3 regions of the Pseudarthrobacter sp. 902506025 genome follow, and region 2 is predicted to be linked to each of the others. Evidence: predicted binding sites of a transcription regulator. Region 2 holds the regulator's gene; each other region holds the start of a gene.

Region 1 (3,272 bases), on a different contig from region 2:
TGTGGGCGAGGGCGAAAAGGGTCCGCAGGCGGAAAACGTCCGGCCGGCCCAGTGATGCCTGCTCTGCGGCGAGATGGCCGCGTCCGGGCGGCCCTCGCCCTGTCCGCGGCAGCAGTTCTCTCGATGACGGCATGCGCCGGTACCGGCGGCAACGCCAGGGTGGAAACGGCGGAGGCCTCCGGCGACGGCGTGCTGCGGGTGGGGATGATCCTGGACAATGCCGGTGACAATGCCTTCCTTAACGCTCCCCAGCTGGCCGCCGCCAAGCTCGCCATCCAGGAGATCAACGCCGCCGGCGGACACAAAGGCCGGCCGGTGGAGCTCCTCCCGGTGCACCCGGACCAGGACCCGGGAAAGCAGGCGAAGGACCTCGCCGCCGCCAAAGCGGATGTGGTGATCGGACCCACCGATTCCAGCCATGCGGCCGCCGCGGTGGACGTTCTGTCCCACGCGCGCATACCGGTCATCTCGCCGGCCAACACAGCTGCAGGCCTGTCAGGGCTCGCCAGCGGAGGCTACTATTTCCGCACCGCCGCAGCCGACGTCGCCCAGGGCCCCGTGCTGGCAAAACTCGCCAAGGACTCCGGGGCGGCCACCATCACTGTGCTGTACCAGGAAGGCTCCTACGGCAAGGACCTCTCCGCTGCCGTCACGGACGCTGCGACAAAGTCCGGACTCACGGTCCTGCCCGGGGCCGGGTTCAAGGACGGTGCCGCCGCCGAAGCCGCGCGCTCCACTGCAAAGGCCAAGCCTGACGCCGTCGTCCTGATTGCCCGCGAGGGCGCGCAGGACGCCTTGGCCGGGCTGGACAGCGCCGGCCTCACCGGTTCACGGATCATCCTCAGCGACGGCGCGTTTGCCCGCTACGGCTCCAGGCTCGCCTCCGGGACCCTCGAGGGCACACGCGCCGTCGTCCCCGGACAGTTGCCCACCGCTGCCTTCCAGGCAAAACTGCTGGCGGTGGACCCTGCCCTCAAGGACGTCTCCTACGCTGCCGAAACCTACGACGCCGTCACGCTGGCGGCCCTCGCCGCAGCACGTGCCCAGGATGACGCCGGACGCTCCATTGCCGGCAACCTGATTGCCGTCTCCGGAGGGGCAGCCGGCCCCGGCGCCGGAGTGCCAGCCGCCCCATGCCTGAGCTACAAGGAGTGCCTGGGCGGCCTTGCTGCCGGCCCGGACATCAACTACGACGGCGAATCGGGCCCGGTGGCCTTCGATGCCAAGGGCGACATCACCACGGCCCTCTTCTCCGTGTACACCTTCGGACCCGACAACAACCCCTCGCTGTCCGGCCGGGAGACAGCGGGCCACTCCGGCTGATCGCCCTGGGCGAAGCGGCCCCGTCCTGCGGGGTGTCACGCGTCTTTTCGCTTGCACTCTCACCTGGGGAGTGCTAATTATTGACTTAGCACTCTGACGCACCGACTGCTAAAGCAATGCCTGGTTCCGGCCGGCGGCGCACGGCACCGGTCGAGGAGCGAAAGAAACACCTCACTTCAGTGAGATCCCCGCCCGGAGGCATACAGAGGCCGCCGGCAAAGGATCGTCCGTCGCGGGCACTGCAGCGAAGGTTCATTCTTAACGACTGTCCCGAAAGGACTACTGCCGTTATGGCCAAGATCATTGCATTTGATGAAGAGGCACGCCGCGGCCTTGAGCGTGGCCTGAACACCCTCGCCGACGCCGTTAAGGTCACCCTCGGCCCGCGTGGACGCAACGTCGTCCTCGAAAAGAAGTGGGGCGCCCCCACGATCACCAACGATGGTGTTTCCATCGCCAAGGAGATCGAGCTGGACGATCCCTACGAGAAGATCGGCGCAGAGCTGGTCAAGGAAGTTGCCAAGAAGACCGACGACGTTGCCGGTGACGGCACCACCACGGCAACCGTCCTGGCCCAGGCCCTGGTCAAGGAAGGCCTGCGCAACGTTGCCGCCGGCGCCGACCCGCTGTCCCTCAAGCGCGGTATCGAAAAGGCTGTTGAGGCCGTCACGGCCGAGCTGCTGAACTCCGCCAAGGAAATCGAAACCAAGGAAGAGATCGCGGCTACCGCCTCCATCTCCGCCGGTGACGACGAGATCGGTGCCCTTATCGCCGAAGCCCTGGACAAGGTGGGCAAGGAAGGCGTCATCACGGTCGAGGAGTCCAACACCTTCGGCCTGGAGCTGGAACTCACCGAAGGCATGCGCTTCGACAAGGGTTACATCTCCGCCTACTTCGTCACCGACGCTGAGCGCCAGGAAACGGTCCTCGAGGATCCGTACATCCTGATCGTCAACTCCAAGATCTCCAACGTCAAGGAACTGGTTGCTGTCCTGGAAAAGGTCATGCAGTCCAACAAACCGCTGCTGATCATTGCCGAGGACATCGAGGGCGAGGCCCTGGCCACCCTGATCGTCAACAAGATCCGCGGCACCTTCAAGTCCGTCGCCGTCAAGGCTCCGGGCTTCGGTGACCGCCGCAAGGCCCAGCTCGCCGACATCGCCGTCCTCACCGGCGGCCAGGTCATCTCCGAGGAAGTTGGCCTCAAGCTGGAGACTGCCGGCCTGGAGCTCCTGGGCCAGGCCCGCAAGGTTGTTGTCACCAAGGACGAGACCACCATCGTCGAAGGTGCCGGCGACGCCGACCAGATCGCCGGCCGCGTTTCCCAGATCCGCGCCGAGATCGAGAACTCCGACTCCGACTACGACCGCGAGAAGCTGCAGGAGCGCCTGGCCAAGCTGGCCGGCGGCGTTGCAGTTATCAAGGCCGGAGCTGCAACCGAGGTTGAGCTCAAGGAGCGCAAGCACCGCATTGAAGACGCCGTGCGCAACGCCAAGGCTGCAGTTGAAGAAGGCATCGTCGCCGGTGGCGGCGTGGCCCTGATCCAGGCCGGTGCCAAGGCATTTGCCAACCTTCAGCTCTCCGGCGACGAAGCAACGGGCGCCAACATCGTCCGCGTTGCCATCGACGCTCCGCTGAAGCAGATCGCCTTCAACGCCGGCATGGAGCCTGGCGTAGTTGTCGACAAGGTCCGCGGCCTGCCCGCAGGCCACGGCCTGAACGCAGCAACCGGCGAGTACGTCGACCTGCTGGCTGCCGGCGTCAACGACCCCGTAAAGGTGACCCGCTCTGCCCTGCAGAACGCTGCCTCGATCGCCGGCCTGTTCCTCACCACCGAAGCAGTGGTGGCTGACAAGCCGGAGAAGGTTTCTGCCCCCGCCGGTGGCGACGACATGGGCGGCATGGGCGGCATGGGCGGCTTCTAAGCCTCCCGGCCGGGACCTGCCCCG
Region 2 (3,272 bases):
CTCCGACTGCCAGGGTATGACGGCATCGATGCCCAGCTCGGTGGCCGTTTCAATGGCCAGTTCGTCGCGGTCGCCCTTGGCCAGGGCCTGAACCAGCACCAGACGGACGTCCGGCCTGTCTTCCATTGCCAGTGCGCCGCACTCCACTTCAAGTCCCGTGGGCGCGGCGGAGGCGACCTTGCCGCTCATGCGCGCGCCGGCGCCGTCGACAATGTCCACGGCCTCGCCCGGAGACAGGCGTTTGACGGTGACTGCATGCCGGGCCTCCGCCCCTTCGAGGACAAAGAGCTGGCCGGGCACCATGCCCGCCAGTGAACCGGCGGAGGTGAAGAAGACGGGGTTGCTCACCGCTACAGGTTACCGAGCCGGTCCCGGAGCTTGGCGAACATGCCGCCGCTGGCGGCGAGCTTGCCCTCGGTGATCTGTTCGCCGCGGAGCTTGGCGAGCTGCCGGAGGAGGTCCTCCTGTGCCGGGTCGAGCTTGGCCGGAGTGTCCACCTGGAGGTGGACCTTCAGGTCCCCGCGGCCGTATCCCCGCAGGTGCGTGACACCCAGGCCACGCAGGGTGATGATCTCGCCGGACTGTGTTCCGGGCTTGACGTCGATGTCCTGGGTACCGTCGAACGTTTCCAGGCTGACGTCCGTGCCCAGTGCAGCCGCCGTCATGGGGATGTGCAGGGTGGCGTGGAGGTCATCGCCTTCCCGCACGTAGGTGGCGTCATTGTTGACGCGGATTTCCACGTACAGGTCACCGGTCGGTCCGCCTGCAGGTCCGGCTTCGCCCTGCCCGGCGAGCTGGATCCGGGTTCCGGTGGCCACACCAGCGGGAACCTTGATGGTCAGCGACCGCCGGCTGCGGATACGGCCCTGGCCGCTGCACTCGTTACAGGGATCCTTGATGACCGTGCCGAAACCTTCGCAGGTGCCGCAGGGGGCGGCCGTCATGACCTGGCCCAGGATGGAACGCACGGCCCGCTGGACCTGGCCGCTGCCGCCGCAGATGTCGCAGCGCTCGGGGTGGGTGCCGGGCCGGCAGCAGGATCCGTCACAGGTGGGGCAGACCACGGCAGTATCCACTTCGAGCTTCTTGTTCACGCCGAACACGGCGTCGCGAAGGTCGATCCGGACGCTGATAAGGGCGTCCTGGCCGCGGCGGACGCGGGAAGCCGGGCCGGAGGTGCCACCGGCGCCGAAGAAGGTGTCGAAGATGTCCTGGAAAGCGAAGCCCTGGCCCGCGTAACCGGCACCGCCGAAGCCGTTGTCCGTGCCGTTCTCGTTGCCTGTGGTGTCGTAGATCCTCCGCTTTTGGGGGTCGGAAAGGACCTCGTAGGCGTGAGTTACTGCCTTGAAGCGTTCTGAAGCGTCCGCACCGGGGTTTACATCCGGGTGAAGGCTGCGGGCCAGTTTGCGGTAGGCCTTTTTGATCTCTTCGCCCGTAGCTTCGGGTGAGACTCCAAGGACGTCATAGTGGCTGCTCAAAGTTCGTATCTCTTCCTTGTTGTACTGCGTTCAGTTTGGGCGGCCCCGCTCTGTGTTCCGGTCCGGAAAAGGCTCCGGCGGCGAAGAGTCAGGGCCCCAAAATCCTGGAAAGGTAGCGGGCCACAGCCCTGACGGCGGCCATGGTGGTGGGATAGTCCATCCTGGTTGGGCCGAGGATCCCTACCTTCGCGGCGCTGTCCGGGCCGTAGCCGGTGGCCACCACGGAGGCTTCGGCAAGGCCGTCATAAGGGTTTTCCCTTCCGATACTGACAGCCACTCCCCGGTGGTCCTGGGCCATTTCGCTCAACAGCCGCAGCATCACCACCTGTTCCTCCAGTGCCTCGAGCACGGGGCCGATGCTGAGGGGGAAATCCACGTTGGACCTGGCCAGGTTCGCCGTTCCGGCCATGACCATCCGGTCCTCCCTGGTGTTTTGCGCCAGCCCCTCGAGGCCAAGTGCCAGGGCGTGCGCGGCCTGGCGCTGGCCGTGCGCGGTGCCGGCCACGACGGCGGGGAGCGCCTTGGCCAGCTGGCTGAGCGGAGTTCCGGCCAGTGCGGCAAGGAAGCGGGTGCGGAGCGCGGCCAGGGCGTCGTCGCCAAGGTCCTGGCCGACGTCGATGACCCGCTGCTCCACCTTGCCGCTGTTCGCAATCAGCACCACCAGCACCTTGCGGGGGGCCAGGAGCACGAACTCGATGTGGCGCACCAGTGCCTTGCTGAGGTGCGGATACTGGACCACAGCCACCTGGTTGGTCAGCTGCGACAGCAGCCGGACGGTGCGGTCCAGGGCGTCGTCGAGGTCGTCTGCGCCTTCCAGGAGGGACTGGATGGCCCGGCGCTCCGCTGCCGACAGGGGCTTGACTGCCGAGATCTGGTCGACAAAGAGCCGGTAGCCCTTGTCCGTGGGAATCCGGCCTGCACTGGTGTGCGGGGCCGTGATCAATCCCTCGTCTTCAAGGGCCGCCATGTCATTGCGGATGGTTGCGCTGGAAACGCCAAGATGATGCCGTTCGACCAATGCCTTTGACCCGACCGGTTCGCGGGAGTGGACGTAGTCCTCCACGATGGCCCGCAGCACTTCCAGTTTGCGTGGCTCGCTCACTCTCCACCTCCATCCATGGTCCGGGGCGCATACCCCGCCAGGTGCCACCAGTGTTAGCACTCGACATGCCTAAGTGCTAACAGTCTATTATGCCTCGGCCCGTTGTTAGCATTGGTACCGCTCCGGGCGAAATTCCGGTGCGGAGGACCTAGCGCTAGGCGGATTGAATCCATGGATTACCAAAACTGGGGGCCCCGCGGCATTTCCGCCCCGGCCAAGGCGGAATTGCCCGAGGTGCCGGTGGAGCGGGGCATGGTGCTCGAGGATGTCCAGTCGGGCTGGGTAGGCGCCGTCACCCGGGTGGAAAAGTCCGGCGGCATGCACGTCGTGGCGCTGGAGGACCGCCGAGGGAAGTCCCGGTCCTTCAAGCTCGGCTTCGGTTTCCTCCTTGAGGGCCGCCCCATCCGGCTGATGCCTCCCGCCGCCCGGCCGGCAGCCTCCGGCCCCGCCGCCGGCAGGACAGCCTCAGGCTCCGTCCGGGTCGCCGGCCAGCGGGCCCAGGTCGCCAAGGCAAGCCGAATCTGGGTGGAAGGCAAGCACGACGCCGAACTGGTGGAAAAGGTCTGGGGAGACGACCTTCGGGTGGAAGGCATCGTCGTCGAACCCCTGCACGGCATTGACGACCTCACCGCTGCAGTTGCCGCCTTCAAACCGGGGCCGGGCCGTCGCCTCGGCGTGCTCGTTGACCACCT
Region 3 (3,272 bases), on a different contig from region 2:
CCGCGTCCCGCGCCGCCGCCAGCGAACAGGCGCTGGGCGCGGACCCGTTGGTGGCGGATCTCGGTGACCGGCTGCGTGCCCGGGGCGCCAGGGTCTGGCACCAATACGACGGGGCAATCGATGTAGTGGCAGCCGCCGACCCCCTGAATACCATGGGCCAGGAGGACTCCGACATCCCGCGGCCGGTGGCCATCGAGTCCGACGGCACTGCGCAGTACCGCACCATGAGCGTGCGGGAACGCAGCAGGCTGCGTCCCCAACTGCTGGAACGCCTTGGCTGGCGGTACATGCCGCTGTGGACCATCGAAGTGTTCACGGACCCGTCGTCCTGCGCAGACCGCATTGCCGGCTATCTGGGCCTGGAAAAGATGGTGCTGCCGGGCAGGACCCACCAGTCTGCGGGCTTCCTTGACGACGACGTTGACCAGGCGCTCAATGGAATTGACGCCGCGCCGTCCGCCGGAGTTTCCTACCTGCCCGGGGATCGCGGCGCAGGCCGGACCGGTGACAGCGGACACCAGGAAGCGGGATCCATGACCGAGGAAAAGAAACCTGCACACGGCAGGCTTGAGGAAGACGGCCGCGAGGAAGACATGCGCCAGGATGAGCTCCAGGACGGGCAGGCAGAAACAGTAACCGGCGGGGACGTTCCTGCAGGCCCGGCCGAAACGGCACCGGCGCCCCGGACAGTAACAGGCGGCACTGAAGAGATCCTCCCGAGCAAGGCAGCAGAGGATGACGCCCGCAGCTGGGGTGACCGGGAGGATGACCACGACACGTGGTTGAAGGAACAGAAGCCGCCGCACTGGGGCTGACCGACGCAAGCTTACGGCGGGCCGACCAGGACGAAGAACAGCCGGCCATGGGTTGACGCTCCGGCCAGGCGTGATGCTTGTTCGGCGGTGGCTGCCACCACGATCAGACCGTCGGGTCTCCGTGGTGCCCAGCCACTGGCCGCTCTGGCCGCCCTTGTTGGAGGTCCAGAGCACGGGGACGGCCGACGCCAGTACCTCCGACGGGCCTTGCTGGTCGAACCCGTTGGCCGATGTGAGCACAACGTTGACCAGTTGGCCGGGGGAGACCAGCTGAATCGACGAGGCATCCGCCATCCGCAGTGGAACTGCGGCTGAACCGGGCGGTGTACCTGCCAGGAGCCCGGGACCCACCAGCTGGGCATCGCTGAGGAGCTGGCCCTTGCGCATCGGTGCGGCGAGCTGTTTGCCGGTGGCGGCGGCGTCATCCCGGAGGAAGCCGTCGGCCACCATGCCAGGGGGCACCTGGACTCGGACCACGTCCGCGTCCGTCACGGCGGTCCCGGCAGGAAGATCCCGGGCTGCGGCCAGTGCGGTGGCGGTGGAGAGCGGGGCAGGAGTGAGCTGCTGGACGGCGATGGCGGCAGCTGCGCACAGCAACAGTGCAGCGGCGAGCCGGCGGTTCCGGCTCAACCAGGCGGCAACACGCGCGGGCAGGGGGCGGTTCCTTGGACTGCGGGCAGCGCCTGCGGGGCCCGAAGAATACCGGAGGGCGGCACGGCGGCGGGGAAGAAGGGGCATGCGCCCACGCTAACTCCGGGCGCACGCGCAAGGGAGCCGGGATAAGGCCTATGTGGACAAAAGCGGCCGGACGCTGGAAAGCGCCGGCCGCCGTCGTGAAGTCTGTGCCGGATTAGCTCGCGGCGGCTGCGGGCGCCGGCGCGGCGGGGGCGGCAGCAGGCGCTGCAGGCGCGGCGGAAACGGAGCTGCCCTTGGAAACGCGGGAGTCCGTGCGGTAGAAGCCGGAGCCCTTGAAGACGACACCGACGCTGTTGAACTTCTTGCGCAGCGTGCCTTCGCATTCAGGGCAGGACGTCAGGCTGCTGTCCGAGAACGACTGGACGATGTCGAAGGCGTGGCCGCAATCCTTGCAGGCGTAAGCATATGTTGGCACTGGTGCTCCTCCTCTTGGGCAAACGAGAGGTCCCGTGCTGCCACCTGGTAAACCATTAGCAGTCGCAGGGCCTGAGTGCTAATTCTATCACTGTGCACGGAACGACGGTGTTCAGGCGCCGCCCGCCAGGGGCCGGTACCCGGAAGGGACCAGGACGGCCGGGACTGGACGGTCGAACTCCTCGGCCGGGATCCGTCCGGCGGGCAGCAATTCTTCGTCGTAGATAACAGCGGCCAGCGGGATTTCCTTCCCGGCCGTAGCGAGGTGCCCCAGGAATTTGTCGTAGTAGCCGCCGCCCTGGCCAATCCTGTTGCCGGCCAGGTCCACGGCTGTGGCGGGAATGAAAAGCACAGCGGCGTCGCCGGCGGTTTCGGGCCCGTGCCGGTTCCCCGTGGGTTCCAGGATGGGCGCGTACCTGCTGCGCTCGAAGCCGGTGTCCGGAGTCCAGAACACCCAGCTCAACTCCCTGGCCGGTTCGCACACCGGAAGCAGGACCTGGTGGCCGCTGCGGTGCAGGGCTTCGATCAGCGGCAGGGTAGGTGGTTCCTGACCCACGCCAAGGTATACGCATGCTATCCCGGGACGGCCTTCCGTCACCGATCCAGCCCAGGCTTCCCCATGGGTGGCCAGGGCCTGGCCGGCAGCTTCCAGTTGCGCCGGTGTCAGGCCTGCCCGCCGCTGCCGGTGGGTAGCCCGGATCCCGTCCTTGACGGCGTTTGTCTCCTGCAGCATGTTGTCCTCCCTGAAGTCCGGTGTTCCGCGCCTTGAGGCCGCGTGCCGGCCTTCGGTGCCGGGGGTTACTGAAATACTTGACGCTGACGTTAGATTAGTCCGGTGAACACCAGTAAACCCAGAGTCCGCAAAGCCGTCATTCCCGCAGCGGGCCTGGGCACCAGGTTCCTGCCAGCCACCAAGGCCATGCCCAAGGAAATGCTTCCCGTCGTGGACAAGCCTGCCATCCAGTATGTGGTGGAGGAAGCCGTCCATGTGGGCCTCAACGACATCCTGATGATTACCGGCCGCAACAAGCGGGCCCTCGAAGACCACTTCGACAGGGTGCCGTCCCTCGAATCGACCCTTGAGGACAAGGGCGATACGGAAAAGCTTGCGTCCATCCAGGCCGCCAGCCAGCTGGGTGACATCCACTACGTCCGGCAGGGCGATCCCCATGGCTTGGGCCATGCCGTGCTCCGGGCGAAGCAGCATGTTGGCGATGAAGCCTTCGCCGTGCTGCTGGGCGACGACCTCATCGATGCCCGCGACGAACTCCTCAGCACCATGATCGACGTGCAGGCGAAAACCGGAGGGTCCGTCGTCGCCCTCATTGAGGTGGAACCCTCCCAGAT

What was found. The regulator HrcA, encoded in region 2, represses chaperone genes, less so after heat shock. The targets are predictions, from matches to a motif close to TTNGCACTCGNNNNNNNCGAGTGCNAA.
Region 1: a site for HrcA is predicted at 1,409-1,435, ahead of groL (chaperonin GroEL). Genes of this name have one in related genera too.
Region 3: a site for HrcA is predicted at 1,982-2,008, ahead of AB0280_RS08590 (FmdB family zinc ribbon protein). Genes of this name have one in related genera too.

The regions. Positions count from the first base shown of each region.
Region 1 covers NZ_JBFBKW010000012.1:104,174-107,445, reverse strand. The annotation lists gene AB0280_RS18830 (cold-shock protein) at 1-55, shown strand, start outside; gene AB0280_RS18825 (ABC transporter substrate-binding protein) at 55-1,323, shown strand; gene groL (chaperonin GroEL) at 1,614-3,248, shown strand.
Region 2 covers NZ_JBFBKW010000001.1:716,550-719,821, forward strand. The annotation lists gene AB0280_RS03220 (16S rRNA (uracil(1498)-N(3))-methyltransferase) at 1-348, opposite strand, end outside; gene dnaJ (molecular chaperone DnaJ) at 351-1,478, opposite strand; gene hrcA (heat-inducible transcriptional repressor HrcA) at 1,567-2,580, opposite strand; gene AB0280_RS03235 (DUF3097 domain-containing protein) at 2,752-3,272, shown strand, end outside.
Region 3 covers NZ_JBFBKW010000003.1:296,568-299,839, reverse strand. The annotation lists gene AB0280_RS08600 (DUF4011 domain-containing protein) at 1-815, shown strand, start outside; partial or broken gene AB0280_RS08595 (SAF domain-containing protein) at 1,227-1,553, opposite strand; gene AB0280_RS08590 (FmdB family zinc ribbon protein) at 1,666-1,926, opposite strand; gene AB0280_RS08585 (5-formyltetrahydrofolate cyclo-ligase) at 2,038-2,658, opposite strand; gene galU (UTP--glucose-1-phosphate uridylyltransferase GalU) at 2,761-3,272, shown strand, end outside.